Regions from separate parts of the Cellulosimicrobium sp. CpK407 genome, predicted to be linked through region 2. Evidence: predicted binding sites of a transcription regulator. Region 2 holds the regulator's gene; the other holds the start of a gene.

Region 1 (7,082 bases), on a different contig from region 2:
CAGGAGGCCGGCGAGGTTGGTCACCTGCTCCTCCTGGGTGCGCCCGAGGCCGCTCGGCACGACCGTGTTGGTCAGCGAGATGCCGTCCTGCGCCTCGTCGTACGGCAGCTTGGCCACCGACAGCGCCGAGGCGAGCATGCCGTGCGTGTCGCGCCCGTTCATCGGGTTGGCGCCCGGGGCGAACGGCTCGCCGGCGCGGCGGCCGTCGGGCGTGTTGCCCGTCGCCTTCCCGTACACGACGTTCGACGTGATCGTCAGGACCGACTGCGTCGGCACGGCGTCGCGGTACGTCGGGTGCGTGCGCACCTTCGCCATGAACCGCTCGACGAGGTCGACGGCGATCGCGTCGGCCCGGTCGTCGTCGTTGCCGTACGTGGGGTACTCGCCCTCGGTCACGTAGTCGACGACGAGGCCGCGCTCGTCGCGGACGACGGAGACCTTCGCGTGCTTGATCGCCGACAGCGAGTCCGCCGCGACGGACAGGCCCGCGATGCCGCACGCCATGGTCCGCAGCACGTCCTTGTCGTGCAGCGCCATCTCGATGCGCTCGTACGCGTACTTGTCGTGCGACCAGTGGATGCAGTTGAGCGCCTCGACGTACGTCTCGGCGAGCCAGTCCATCGTCGCGTCGAACCTCGCCATGACGTCGTCGAAGTCGAGCACGTCGCCCTCGACGGGAGCCGCCACCGGCGAGACCTGCTTGCCGGAGATCTCGTCGCGCCCGCCGTTGATCGCGTAGAGCAGCGTCTTGGCGAGGTTCACGCGAGCGCCGAAGAACTGCATCTGCTTGCCGACGCGCATCGGGGACACGCAGCACGCGATCGCCGCGTCGTCGCCCCAGTGCTGGCGGATGAGCTCGTCCGACTCGTACTGCACGGCCGAGGTGTCGATCGAGACCTGCGCGCAGTAGTCCTTGAAGCCCTGCGGCAGCGCCGGGCTCCAGAACACCGTCATGTTCGGCTCGGGGGCCGGGCCGAGGTTGTAGAGCGTCTGGAGGAACCGGAACGAGTTCTTCGTGACGAGCGGGCGCCCGTCCTCGCCCATGCCGCCGATCGTCTCGGTGACCCACGTCGGGTCGCCGGAGAACAGGGAGTCGTACTCGGGCGTGCGCAGGAACCGCACGATGCGCAGCTTGATGACGAAGTCGTCGATGATCTCCTGCGCCTCGGACTCCGTGATGCGTCCGGCCTCGAGGTCGCGGTCGATGAACACGTCGAGGAAGGTCGACGTGCGGCCGAGCGACATCGCGGCGCCGTTCTGCTCCTTCACCGCGGCGAGGTAGGCGAAGTAGAGCCACTGGACGGCCTCGCGCGCCGACGTCGCGGGGCCGGAGATGTCGTAGCCGTACTCGGCCGCCATCTCCTTGAGCTCGCCCAGCGCACGGATCTGCTCCGCGTGCTCCTCGCGCTCGCGCACGACCTGCTCGCTGAACGGCTGCGTGTCGAGACCGAGCTTGTCGAGCTTCTTCGCGGCGGTCAGGGCGTCGACGCCGTAGAGCGCGACGCGGCGGTAGTCGCCGATGATCCGGCCGCGGCCGTAGGCGTCGGGCAGGCCCGTGATGATGTGCGAGCTGCGGGCCGCGCGCACGTTCGGCGGGTAGACGTCGAACACGCCCTGGTTGTGGGTCTTGCGGTACTCGGTGAAGACCTTCTTCAGGGTCTCGTCGACCTCGTAGCCGTAGGTCTGCAGCGCGCCCTCGACCATGCGCCAGCCGCCGTTCGGCATGATCGCGCGCTTGAGCGGGGCGTCGGTCTGCAGGCCGACGATCACCTCGTGCGCCTTGTCGATGTAGCCCGGGGCGTGCGCCGTGATCCCCGCGGGCGTGTGGGGGTCGACGTCGTAGATCCCCATCTCGCGCTCCTCGGGGAACATCGCGGACAGCGTGTCCCAGATCCCCGTCGTGCGCTCCGTGGGCCCGGCGAGGAACGACGCGTCGCCCGTGTACGGGCGGTAGTTGCGCTGGATGAAGTCGCGCACGTCGACCGTGTCGCGCCACGGGCCGTCGGTGAAGCCCTCCCACGCGGGGACGTGCGCGGTGTCGTGCTGCGCGTCGACGCCGCCCTCCACCGCGCGGCCGCCGCTCGTCGTGCCGGGTGCCTCGGAAACGCTGGTCATCTGGACCTCCCTCGTGCCTGACGCGCGGGTCCGCGCGCCGGCCGGACCCGCCGGCCTCGCGGGGGCCTCGGGTGGAGGCCCTCGGTCGAGGTTCCGACGGGCTCCTTCGCCACCTCCAGGCTAGGTTCGCGCGGCGTCGCGCGGAGGGGTTTCGGGCCGTCCGGGGACCTAGGTCCCGAGCCGGGCGGGACCCCGCAGGAACCGCGGGATCTCGCGGTTCCCTCGCCCCTCGCACCCTGTCGGGACCACCCCTTGTGATGACCTTCACAAGCCCTCGGGACCCGGGCACGACCGCGGCGGCACGCGCCCGTGACGCACGACACGGACGCACGTCACACGCCCGCCCGACGTGCTCGCGGCTTCCGTGTGAGACTGCCCGGGTGAAGCGCACCGTAGGGGTCGAGGAAGAGTTCCTGCTCGTCGGCGACGACGGCCATCCGGTCGCCCGGGCCGCGGAGGCCCTGGAGGCGTCGGGCACCGACGAGAAGGGCGGCGGGACCGGCTCGCTCGAGTCGGAGTTCATGGAGGAGCAGCTCGAGACCGCGACCCACCCGCGTCGCGAGCTCGACGACCTCGCGACGGAGATCCGCGCGGGACGGCAGCGCGCCCAGGAGGCCGCGGACCGCGTCGGCGCCCGGGTCGCCGCGCTCTCCACCTCGCCCCTGCCCTTCGAGGGCACCACCGTCTCCCGCCTGCGCTATCTCGAGGCCCGCGCCGCGTTCGGCCTCACGGCGCGCGAGCAGCTCACGAGCGGGTGCCACGTGCACGTCGCCGTCGCGGACGACGCCGAGGGGGTCACCGTCCTCGACCGCATCGGGCCGTGGCTCTCCACGCTCCTCGCGCTGAGCACCAACTCCCCGTTCTGGCAGGGCCAGGACAGCGGGTACGCGAGCTTCCGGTCCCAGGTCTGGTCCCGCTGGCCGACGTCGGGCCCGACCCGCGCGTTCGGGACGCCCGAGGCGTACCGCGCGGCGGTCGACGGCCTCGTCGCGACCGGGACGATCCTCGACGAGAACATGGTCTACTTCGACGCGCGGCTCTCGTCGCGCTACCCGACCGTCGAGATCCGCGTCGCCGACGTGTGCCTCGACCCCGACACGGCGACGCTCCTCGCGGCCCTCAGCCGCGGCCTCGTCGAGACCGCGGCGCGCGAGGCCGCGGACGGCGTCGCGCCCCCGGAGCTCCGCCCCGAGATCCTGCGGACCGCGTCGTGGCGCGCCGGGCGCTCGGGCCTCGAGGAGGACCTCGTTTCGCCGCTCACCTGGCGTCCCGCCCCGGCGCACGACGTCGTCGGACAGCTCGTCGCGCACGTGCGGGACGCCCTCGTCGACGCGGGCGACCTCGACGCCGTGACGGAGCTCCTCGGACGCCTCTGGTCCGGCGGGAACGGCGCCCAGCGCCAGCGCGCGTGGCACGCGGCGTCCGGCGGGGACCTGCGTGCGGTCGTCGAGCAGGCGGTCGAGGTCACGCACTCCTGACGCCCCGCCGGGGCGCCCGTGGCCGGGTGCCCCGGCGCTCGCTACGGCGCGGTGAGGGCCGCCGCGCGGGCGCGGGCGACGACGTCGTGCACCGTCGCCCCCAGGACGTCCGGCAGCGGCCCGTCCGTCCATGGGCGCCCGTGGGAGACCCAGCCGGTGCGCGTGCCGGCGGCCCGGCCGGCGGCGACGTCGGCGTGCGCCGCGTCCCCGACCATCCAGACCTGTGCGCGGTCCGCATCGGCCGCACCGACGCGGTCCAGCGCGATCTCGAGGAGCCGCGGGTCGGGCTTGTCGACGCCCTCCTCGCCGGACACGACGACGGCGTCGACGTGCGCCCCGACCCCGCAGCGGGCGAGCTTGCCGCGCTGCTGGGGGGACGTCCCGTTCGTCACCACGACCACCAGGTCGCCGTCGACGCGCAGGGCGTCGAGCAGGTCGAGCACGCCGTCGTACGCGCGCACGTGGTCGAGGATGCCGGCGCGGAAGCGGTCGACCGCGGCGGGCAGGTCCTCGTCCCAGCCGAGGCGGTCGACGATGACGCGCGCCACGTCGGTCTTGACGGCGAACCCGCCCTGGTCGGCCGCGACGATCGCCGCGAGGTCGGACGCGTCGCGACCGGCGTGGGCGACGGCGTCGGCCGCCCAGGCGGCGAACGCGTCGTCGCGGCCGACGAGCGTGTTGTCGAGGTCGAGGAGCCAGATCACGCCTGGACCCTAGCCCGGACGACCCCCGCACCGCCGAGACGTCCGCGACGATCGCCCTCGCTCCGACGACTCAGCCGCGGGTGAGTGCCGCGAGCGCGTCCAGCACGTCGCGCGCGACGTCGGCCGGCGTGAGCCGGTACGCCGAGGCCACCTGGTCCCGGGTCGCGTGGTCGAGGAACTGCGCGGGCAGGCCGAGCGCGTGCACGGGCGTGCGGACGCCGCCCTCGAGCGAGCGCTGCGCGAGGAGCGCGCCCACGCCGCCGTCGGCGACGCCGTCCTCGACGCTCACGACGAGGTCGTGCTCGCCGGCGAGCTTGACGAGCGCGCTCGGCATCGGCAGGACCCACGTGGGGGACGCGACGGTGACGTCGACGCCGTGGGCCGTGAGCGTCTGCGCCGCGTCGAGCGCGACACGCGCCATGGACCCGGGGCCGACGATCAGGACCCGGGCGCGGGGGGCCGCACCCTGCGGAGCGATCTTCGGCGCGTCGTCCGGCACGGCGAGCAGGTCCACGCCGTCCACCGTGTCGACGGCGGGCAGCGCGTCCCCGAGCGCCCCCTTCGGGTAGCGCACGACCGTCGGGGCGTCGTCCACGTCCACGGCCTCGCGCAGCGCCGTCCGCAGCGTCTCCTCGTCGCGCGGCGCGGCGAGCCGCAGGCCCGGCACGATGCGCAGCATCGCCATGTCCCACATGCCGTTGTGGCTCGCGCCGTCGTCGCCCGTGATCCCGGCGCGGTCGAGCACGAACGTCACGCCGGCCTTGTGCAGCGCCACGTCCATGAGGACCTGGTCGAACGCGCGGTTGAGGAACGTCGCGTAGACGGCGACGACGGGGTGCAGGCCCGCGAACGCCATGCCCGCGGCGGACGTGGCGGCGTGCTGCTCGGCGATCCCGACGTCGAACGTGCGCTCGGGGAAGGCCTGAGCGAACGGCTTGAGGCCCACCGGCTCGAGCATCGCCGCCGTGATCGCGACGACGTCGGAGCGGCGGCGGCCGATCTGGACGATCTCGTCCGCGAAGACGCTCGTCCAGCCGAAGCGCGATGGCGCGACCGGGAGCCCGGTCTCGGGGTGGATCTTCCCGACGGCGTGGAAGCGGTCGGCGACGTCCTGCTCGGCGGGCGTGTAGCCGCGGCCCTTCTCGGTGATCGCGTGCACGATGACGGGCGCCCCGTACGCCTTGGCCCGCCGCAGCGCGTGCTCCATCGCCTCGACGTCGTGCCCGTCGACGGGCCCGACGTACTTGATGCCGAGGTCCTCGAACATGCCCTGCGGGGCGACGACGTCCTTGAGGCCCTTCTTCAGGCCGTGCAGCCACTCGTACGCGAACCGCCCCGGCGCGCCGGACCGGTTGAGGGTGCGCTTGCCCCACTGGAGGAAGCTCTCGTAGCCGTGCGTGGTGCGCAGCGTCGACAGGTGGTGCGCGAGCCCGCCGATGGTCGGCGAGTAGGAGCGACCGTTGTCGTTCACCACGACGACGAGGCGCCGGTCCTGGCTCTCGGCGATGTTGTTCAGCGCCTCCCAGGCCATGCCGCCCGTGAGGGCGCCGTCGCCGATGACCGCGACGACGTGCCGGTCGGTAAGACCGCGCACGACGTTCGCCTTCGCGATGCCGTCGCCCCACGAGAGCGCGGTCGACGCGTGCGAGTTCTCGACGACGTCGTGGTCGGACTCGGCGCGCGACGGGTAGCCGGACAGGCCGCCCTGCTTGCGCAGCGCGGAGAAGTCCTGGCGCCCGGTGAGGAGCTTGTGCACGTAGGACTGGTGGCCCGTGTCGAACACGAACGTGTCGGTCGGCGACGAGAACACGCGGTGCATCGCGATCGTGAGCTCGACGACCCCGAGGTTCGGACCGAGGTGCCCGCCGGTGCGCGAGACCGAGTCGACGAGGAACGCACGGATCTCGCCGGCGAGCTCCCGCGTCTGCTCGAGGGTCAGCCGTTGCACGTCCTCGGGCGAGGTGATCGTGCCAAGCAGGCTCATGCAGATGCTCCGTTCCGTTCCCGTGCGACCAGCCCGACAACTCTAGGCCGTCCGGGCAGGTGACCTGCGCAGCGGTGCGCGGGGCGACGGGACCTTCACGCCATTGACGCACACTCCGGCGCCCGGCGCACGGACCACCCGTTCGTGGAATCTCACTTCCGCACTGCGGACAACGACGAGCTCCGACCTCGTAGGATGGGGGCATGCGCTTCCTGCCCGGCCAGTCCCCCGCGACCGACCTCACGTACGGCGACGTCTTCCTCGTCCCGTCGCGTTCCGAGGTCGCCTCGCGCTTCGACGTCGACCTCTCCTCCGCCGACGGGACGGGGACCACGATCCCCGTCGTCGTCGCGAACATGACCGCCGTCGCGGGCCGCCGCATGGCGGAGACGGTCTCGCGCCGCGGAGGCGTCGCGATCATCCCGCAGGACGTGCCGACCGACGTCGTCGCCGACGTGGTCGCCGACGTGAAGTCCAAGGACCCCGTCATCGAGACGCCCGTGGTCGTGGGCCCGCACGACACCGTGCACACGGCGCTCACCCTCATCGGCAAGCGCTCGCACGGCGCGGCGGTCGTCGTGGACGACGGCCGGCCCGTGGGCGTGGTGACGGAGGCCGACTGCGCCGACGTCGACCGCTTCACCCAGGTCCACCAGGTCATGACCACCGACCCCCTCGTCCTCGACGCGTCCGTCCTCGACGGCGGTCGCGCCGGGCTCGAGGCGGCCTACGAGCAGCTCCACAGCGCGCGCCTCAAGGTCGCGCCCGTGACGCGCGACGGGGCGCTCGTCGGCGTCCTCA
Region 2 (7,082 bases):
CGCATCCGGGAGGCTGGGCGTGATGCCGGTGCTGAGGCCGACCGTCGCGAACGCGGAGATCGTCTCGAAGAGGATGACGTCGAGCGTCTCGCCCGTGATCTCCAGCAGGAGCAGGCTCGCCAGCAGGACCGCGGTCGCACCGACGAAGGACACGGCGACGGCGAGCCGCAGGGTGTCGCGGGGGATGCGGCGCCCGAAGGCCTCCATGTCCCGGTCGCCGCGCGCCTCGGACACGATCGCGATGAGCATGACGGCGAGCGTCGTGACCTTGATGCCGCCCGCGGTCGACGCGGAGCCGCCGCCTACGAACATGAGGGCGTCGGTGATGAGCCAGCTCGCCTCGTGCATTCCGCCGGTGTCGACGGTGGAGAAGCCGCCCGAGCGGGGCATGACGCCCGCGAACAGCGAGGCGAGGAGCTTCTCCCCGAACGCGAGCGGGCCGAGCGTGCGTTGGTTCGTCCACTCGACGGCCGCGAACAGGACCGTGCCGACCACGACGAGGGCCGCGCTCGTCGTGAGCGTGAGCTTGGTGTGCAGGCTCCACTTCGACACGCGCTTGCGGTTGCGCATGACGTTGAGGATCACGGGGAAGCCGAGGGAGCCGATGAACACGCCGAGGATGATCGGCAGGCACAGCATCCAGTCGCCGACGTACGGCGCGAGGCCCTGCTCGGTCGGGATGAACCCGGCGTTGTTGAAGGCCGAGATGCCGTAGAAGATGCCGTGCCACGCGGCCTCGCCGAACGTCTCCTCGAGCACGATGAACCGGGGCAGCAGGAGCAGCGCGATGAGGAGCTCGAGCGACGTCGAGGTGATGACGACGACCCGCACGAGCGAGCCGACCTCGCCGAGCCGCGTCGTCTTCGTCTCGGACGCGGTGAGGAGCTTCTGCGTGAGGCCGATGCGCCGCGACACGGCCATGCCGAGGATCGACGCGAGCGTCATGACGCCGAGGCCGCCGATCTTGATGCCGAGCAGGATGACGACCTGCCCGTACGTCGACCAGTACGTGCCCGTCGGGACGACGACCAGACCCGTGACGCACACCGCGGACGTCGCGGTGAAGAGGGCGTCGACGAACGGGGCAGCGCGACCGCTCGCGGTCGCCCAGGGGGCCATGAGGAGCGCGGTGAAGACCGCGATGACGGCGGCGAACACGGTGACGGCGAGGCGTGCGGGCGACTGCCGGGCGAGGCGGTCGACGATCTCCCGCCCCTTGAACAGGCGCCCGGTCATGCTCGTCGGCATGGAGCCTCCCTCACCACTCGCGTCACTCTGCCACGGGCCTGGTGACCCGTCATGTCGCCGCTCCGGCGCCGGGACATCATGCCGCGTCCGGCCCCCGTGCGCCGCACCGCGGTCCGGTGACCGGTCCGTCGGGGCGGGGGCCGCGGCGCCGGGCGTTACCGTGAGCCATGCCCACGACCGACCCCCCGTCGTCGCCCGCCTCCGCCCGGGGGAGCGCCGCGGCGCCCGGATCCTGCGTCGTGTGGAGCCCTGAGCTCCTCGGGTACGACTTCGGTCCCGGGCACCCCATGTCCCCGGCCCGGCTCGACCTGACCATGGGTCTGGTGCGCGCGCTGGGCCTGCTCGACGGCGACGGTGCGCCTCAGGGTGCGCCCCGCGTCGTCGGGCCGGAGCCCGCGAGCGACGACGTCCTCGGCCTCGTGCACGAGCCGGCGTACGTCGCGGCCGTGCGCGCGGCGTCGGAGCACGGGACCCCCGACCCGGCCCGTGGTCTCGGCACCGAGGACGACCCGGTCTTCCCGGGGATGCACGAGGCCGCGGCCCGGATCGTCGCGGGCTCCTACGAGGCGGCGGGGGAGATCGCCGCGGGGCGCGTCGGGCACGCGGTGAACGTCGCGGGGGGCATGCACCACGCGAAGGCGGGCGCGGCGTCGGGCTTCTGCGTCTACAACGACGCGGCCGTCGCGATCCGGCGCCTCCTGGACGACGGCGTCGCGCGCGTCGCGTACGTCGACCTCGACGCCCACCACGGCGACGGCGTGGAGGAGGCGTTCTGGGACGACCCGCGCGTCCTCACCGTGTCCGTCCACCAGAGCGGCACGACGCTCTTTCCCGGTACCGGGCACCCGACCGACGTCGGGGGCGCGGGCGCCGAGGGCACGGCGGTCAACGTCGGGCTGCCCCGCCGCACGGACGGCGCGCGCTGGCTGCGGGCGGTCGACGCCGTCGTGCCGCCGGTGCTGCGGGCGTTCCGGCCCGAGGTCCTCGTCACCCAGCACGGGTGCGACGCGCACGGCGAGGACCCGCTCTCCGACCTCGACGTCTCCGTGGACGCCCAGCGCACGGCGCTCGCTCAGGTGCACGACCTCGCGCACGAGCTCACCGGCGGACGCTGGCTCGCGCTCGGCGGCGGCGGGTACGCGATCGCGCGCGTCGTGCCGCTCGTGTGGACGGCGGTCGTGGGGGAGGTCGTGCACCGGCCGGTGACGGCGGGCGAGCCGCTGCCCGAGGAGTGGCGCGCCCGCGTCGCCGAGGTCGCCGGGTTCGACGCCCCGCTCGCCTTCGGCCCGCCCGTCGACGTGCGCCGCTGGAGCAGCGGCTACGACCCCGACGACGACGTCGACCGCGCCGTCGCGGCCACGCGCCGCGCCGTCTTCCCGCTGCTCGGCCTCGACCCGCACTTCGACTGAGGCGGTCGTCCCCCGGGATGCCCGGGGCGTCGTGCGGGTCCGCGCGCCGGGCGGCGTACCGGGGCACGAGCGCGAGCGGGTAGTCTAGGGGGCGGATTTCTCTCGTGTTGGTCGGCTCGCGGCGCCCTCGTGGTCGCCGGGCGCCCCGATCAACCGTGGACCACACGCGGCCGGTCGACCGGTCGCCGACCGACACGCCGCTCGAGCATTGCGAGGACCGTATGGGCTCCGTCATCAAGAAGCGCCGCAAGCGCATGGCCAAGAAGAAGCACCGCAAGCTGCTTCGCAAGACGCGTCACCAGCGTCGCAACAAGAAGTGACGTCGCGCGCGTCCTGACGCGCCGACCCGCCGTCGAGCCCGGCCCCTCCCGAGGGACCGGGCTCGACGCGTCTCGGACGATCACGCGAGGTGGAGCCCTGGCCTACCAGGCCTCTACCTCGCGGGACCAGGGTTCTCTCTCGCGGGGGCGGGGGCGGGGGCGAGGGCGCCGGCTCGGGGGAGCGGGGTGGTCAGAGGCGCGAGATGCGGCGGTCGACGGCGCGGCGGACGGAGCGCAGGACGAGGGCGGCGGCCCAGGCGGCGCCGGCCCAGCTCGCGGTGCGGACGCTGCTGCGGGCGACGCGACGGCGTCGGCCGCGGAACTCGCGGATGGGCCAGCCGACGTCCTGCGCGTGGCGGCGCAGGCGGGCGTCGGGGTTGATGGGGCACGGGTGCCCCACGGCCTCCATCATCGTCACGTCGTTGAGCGAGTCGCCGTAGGCGTAGGACGCGTCGAGGTCGATGTCCTCGCGCTCGGCGAGCGCGCGCACCCCGGCGGCCTTGGCGCGGCCGTGCATCATGTCGCCCACGAGGCGGCCGGTGTAGAAGCCGTCCTCGTGCTCGGCGACGGTGCCGAGGGCGCCGGTCGTCCCGAGCCGGCGGGCGATGAGCTCCCCGATCTCGACCGGGGTCGCGGAGACGAGCCACACCTGGTGACCGGCGGCGAGGTGCTCGTCGAGCAGGCGGCGCGTGCCGGGGTAGATGCGCAGCGAGAGGACGGTGTCGTAGACCTCCTCCCCGATCGCGGTGACCTCGGCGACGGAGCGACCCGCGATGAGGGCGAGCGCGCGGGACCGGATGCGGTCGATCTGCTGCTTGTTCTCGCCGAACAGGAGGTAGCGCGCCTGGTGCACGGCGAAGCGCACGATGTCGAGCGTCGAGAAGAACTCCCGCTGGTACAGCGCGCGGGCGAGGTGGAACGACGACGCGCCGCGGATGATCGTGTTGTCCACGTCGAAGAACGCGGCGGTGCGGTGCGCGGGTGCGGGGGGTGTGCGGCCGGCGTCGGGCGCGGCCTCGGAGGCGGTCGACCCGGGGGTCGGGACGGGGCCCGGACCGGAAGACGTCGCCATGTCCCCACTCTAGGCGGTCCCGCGCTCGGCCCGGGGCCGCGTCCTCGTACCCTGGGAGGCGTGAGCACCTCCGACGCGCCGGCCCCTCCCGTCCTCCTCTACGGCCGAGCGGGGTGCCACCTGTGCGACGACGCGCGCGCCGTCGTCGCGGCGGTGTGCGCCGAGGCGAGCGTCGCGTGGGCGGAGGTGGACGTGGACGCGCCGGACGCGGACCCGGCGCTGCGCGAGCAGTACGGCGAGTACGTCCCGGTCGTGACGGTCGGCGGCGTGCAGCAGGGGTTCTGGCGCGTGGACGCCCGCCGGCTCGCCCGCGCGGTGGGTCGGATTTCGACGGCGCGCGCGGACCTGGGATGATTCCTCCCGGTGGAGCGCGACCGTCGACGAGGACGGTCCCAGGACGACGGGGTGACGGGTGGCTGAGCAGGTAGTCGGTGAGGTGACGGCGCCGGGTATCCCGAGCGCGACGGTGGCGCGGCTCCCGTCCTACCTGCGGGCGCTGCGCGACCTGGTGGCGCGGGGCGTCGCGACGACGTCGTCGGTCGAGCTCGCCGAGCTCTCCGGCGTCGGTCCGGCGCAGCTCCGCAAGGACCTGTCGTTCCTGGGCTCGTTCGGCACGCGCGGCGTGGGCTACGACGTGGACTCGCTCGCGCAGTACATCACCGAGGCGCTGGGGCTCGTGGACGAGCACCGCATCGCGATCGTCGGGATCGGCAACCTGGGGCACGCGCTCGCGAACTACTCGGGGTACGAGCAGCGGGGCTTCCACGTCGCGGCGCTCCTCGACGCGTCGCCGGAGGTCGTGGGCACGCGGGCGGCGGGCCTCGTCGTCGAGCACGTCGACGCGCTGGAGGAGGTCGTGGCGCGGGAGAAGGTGTCGATCGTGGTCCTCGCGACGCCGGCGGCGCACGCGCAGTCCGTCGCGGACCGGGTCGTGGCGGCGGGCGTGCGGGAGATCCTCAACTTCGCGCCGCGTGCGCTGCAGGTGCCCGCGGACGTCGACGTGCGCGGCGTGGACGTCGGCAGCGAGCTGCAGATCCTCGCGTTCCACTCCCAGGCGCGCGCGCTCGCCGAGGCGCAGGACCGCTGAACGACGAGGGGCCGCGTGCTCGCGCACGCGGCCCCTCGGGGCGGCACCCCTGCCGGGGGTGCAGTGTTTCGGGGAACGGTACCGGGGAAGAGTGTCCCGGGAGCCGGTCGTCAGGCCTGCTTGATGGCCGAGACGTCGAGGGCGATCTTGATCTTGTCGCCCACGAGCACGCCGCCGGTCTCGAGCGCGGCGTTCCAGGTGAGGCCGAACTCCTTGCGGGAGATCTCCGTGGTCGCCTCGAACCCGGCGCGCGCGTTGCCGAACGGGTCGGTCGCGGTGCCCGCGAACTCGGTCTCGAGCTCGACCGGCTTGGTCACGCCGTTGATGGTCAGGTCGCCCGCCACGACGAAGTCGTCGCCGTCGCCGGAGATGCTGGTCGACGCGAAGGTCCACGTCGGCTTGTTCTCGGCGTCCCAGAAGTCCGCGCTGCGCAGGTGGTTGTCGCGGTTCGCGTCGCCCGTGCTCACGGACGCGGCGTCGAGCTCGGCGGTCACGGAGGTCGACTCGAGGTCGTCGCCCACGGTGATGGTGCCGGCCGTGATGGCGAGCGTGCCGCGCACCTTGGAGATGCCGGCGTGGCGGACCGTGAAGGCCGCCTGCGAGTGGGACGAGTCGAGGGCGTAGGTACCGGCGTTGAGCCCGGCGGGCAGCGGCGTGGCCATGGGTGCTCCTGAAGGGGTCGAGGGTCCCGGGGGACCGAACTTGGTTGAAGGTTCAACTTCGTACGAGCGTATCAACAGCAGGGGGTGATCCGTCTATTCCCGGTGAGGTGGAACAATGTTCGGCGAGGTTCCACCCCTGAACCCGCCCCCGTCCGCCAGCGCCCGAGGACCCATGACCAGCAACGACGTCGACCACCAGCTGACGACGACCGCCCGCGGGACCACCGCGGCCGCGAGCGCGGAGCCGCGCTGGCTCGACGCCGAGCAGCAGCGCCTGTGGCGCGCCTACCTCGACGGGACCGTGCGCTTCATCGAGTCGCTGGGGCGCGACCACGAGGAGCGGTCGGACGTGTCGCTCAACGAGTACGAGCTGCTGGTGCGGCTCTCGGAGAGCCCGGACCACACGCTGCGGATGTCCGCCCTCGCCGACGGGCTCGCCCGGTCCCGCAGCCGCGTGACCCACACCGTGGCGCGCATGGAGGCACGCGGCCTGGTCCGGCGCTCGGCGAGCACGGGCGACCGCCGCGGGGTCAACTGCGAGATGACGACCGAGGGCTACCGCGTCCTCGTGGCGTCGGCTCCCGCCCACGTGGCCGCCGTGCGCCGGTTCATGGTCGACGTGCTCACGCCGGAGCAGTTCCGGGCGCTCGGCGAGGCGATGGCGGCCGTCGCCGAGGCGTGCAAGGCCGACCGCGACTCCTGACCCGGGTCGCTCCGGGAGCCGCCGGCCCGCGGGTGCCGGTCAGGGCCGGGAGTGCGGGACACTGGTGCGCATGGTCTCCACCATCGTCCACCTCCTGCGCCACGGCGAGGTCCACAACCCCGACGGCGTCCTCTACGGCCGCATCCCCGGCTACCACCTCTCCGAGCGAGGCCACGAGATGGCCCGCCGCGTCGCCGCGCACCTCGCGGGCGAGCCCGGGCCCGACGGCGCGTCCCGCCCCCGCGCGGACCTCGCCGTCGTCGTCGCGTCGCCGCTCCAGCGCGCCCAGGAGACGGCGACGCCCGCCGCCGAGGCGTTCGGGCTCGAGCTCGGCACCGACGACCGGCTCATCGAGGCCGCGAACCACTTCGAGGGCATGACCTTCGGCGTCGGGGACGGGTCGCTGCGCCACCCGCAGCACTGGCGCTTCCTGTGGAACCCGTTCCGGCCGTCCTGGGGCGAGCCGTACACCGAGCAGGTCGCGCGCATGCGCGCCGCGGTCGCCGACGCCCGGGACAAGGCCGCGGGCCACGAGGCGCTCCTCGTGAGCCACCAGCTCCCCGTGTGGCTCACGCGCCTGA

What was found. The regulator Rex, encoded in region 2, represses fermentation and respiration genes when NADH is low (regulators of the CRP and FNR family bind a similar motif). The targets are predictions, from matches to a motif close to CTTGTGAANNNNTTCACAAG.
Region 1: pflB (formate C-acetyltransferase) is a predicted target of Rex. The motif match lies at 2,367-2,386, and genes of this name have one in related genera.

What each region holds. Positions count from the first base shown of each region.
Region 1 covers NZ_JBGNYC010000031.1:20,263-27,344, reverse strand. Annotated here, with positions in the region: gene pflB (formate C-acetyltransferase) at 1-2,115, opposite strand, end outside; gene ABWU78_RS13910 (carboxylate-amine ligase) at 2,496-3,593, shown strand; gene ABWU78_RS13905 (HAD family hydrolase) at 3,635-4,297, opposite strand; gene dxs (1-deoxy-D-xylulose-5-phosphate synthase) at 4,368-6,281, opposite strand; gene ABWU78_RS13895 (GuaB1 family IMP dehydrogenase-related protein) at 6,485-7,082, shown strand, end outside.
Region 2 covers NZ_JBGNYC010000038.1:11,016-18,097, reverse strand. Annotated here, with positions in the region: gene ABWU78_RS15365 (TrkH family potassium uptake protein) at 1-1,248, opposite strand, end outside; gene ABWU78_RS15360 (acetoin utilization protein AcuC) at 1,416-2,657, shown strand; gene ABWU78_RS15355 (30S ribosomal protein bS22) at 2,879-2,977, shown strand; gene ABWU78_RS15350 (HAD family hydrolase) at 3,168-4,049, opposite strand; gene ABWU78_RS15345 (glutaredoxin family protein) at 4,110-4,403, shown strand; gene ABWU78_RS15340 (redox-sensing transcriptional repressor Rex) at 4,462-5,136, shown strand; gene ABWU78_RS15335 (YceI family protein) at 5,247-5,798, opposite strand; gene ABWU78_RS15330 (MarR family winged helix-turn-helix transcriptional regulator) at 5,971-6,501, shown strand; gene ABWU78_RS15325 (histidine phosphatase family protein) at 6,572-7,082, shown strand, end outside.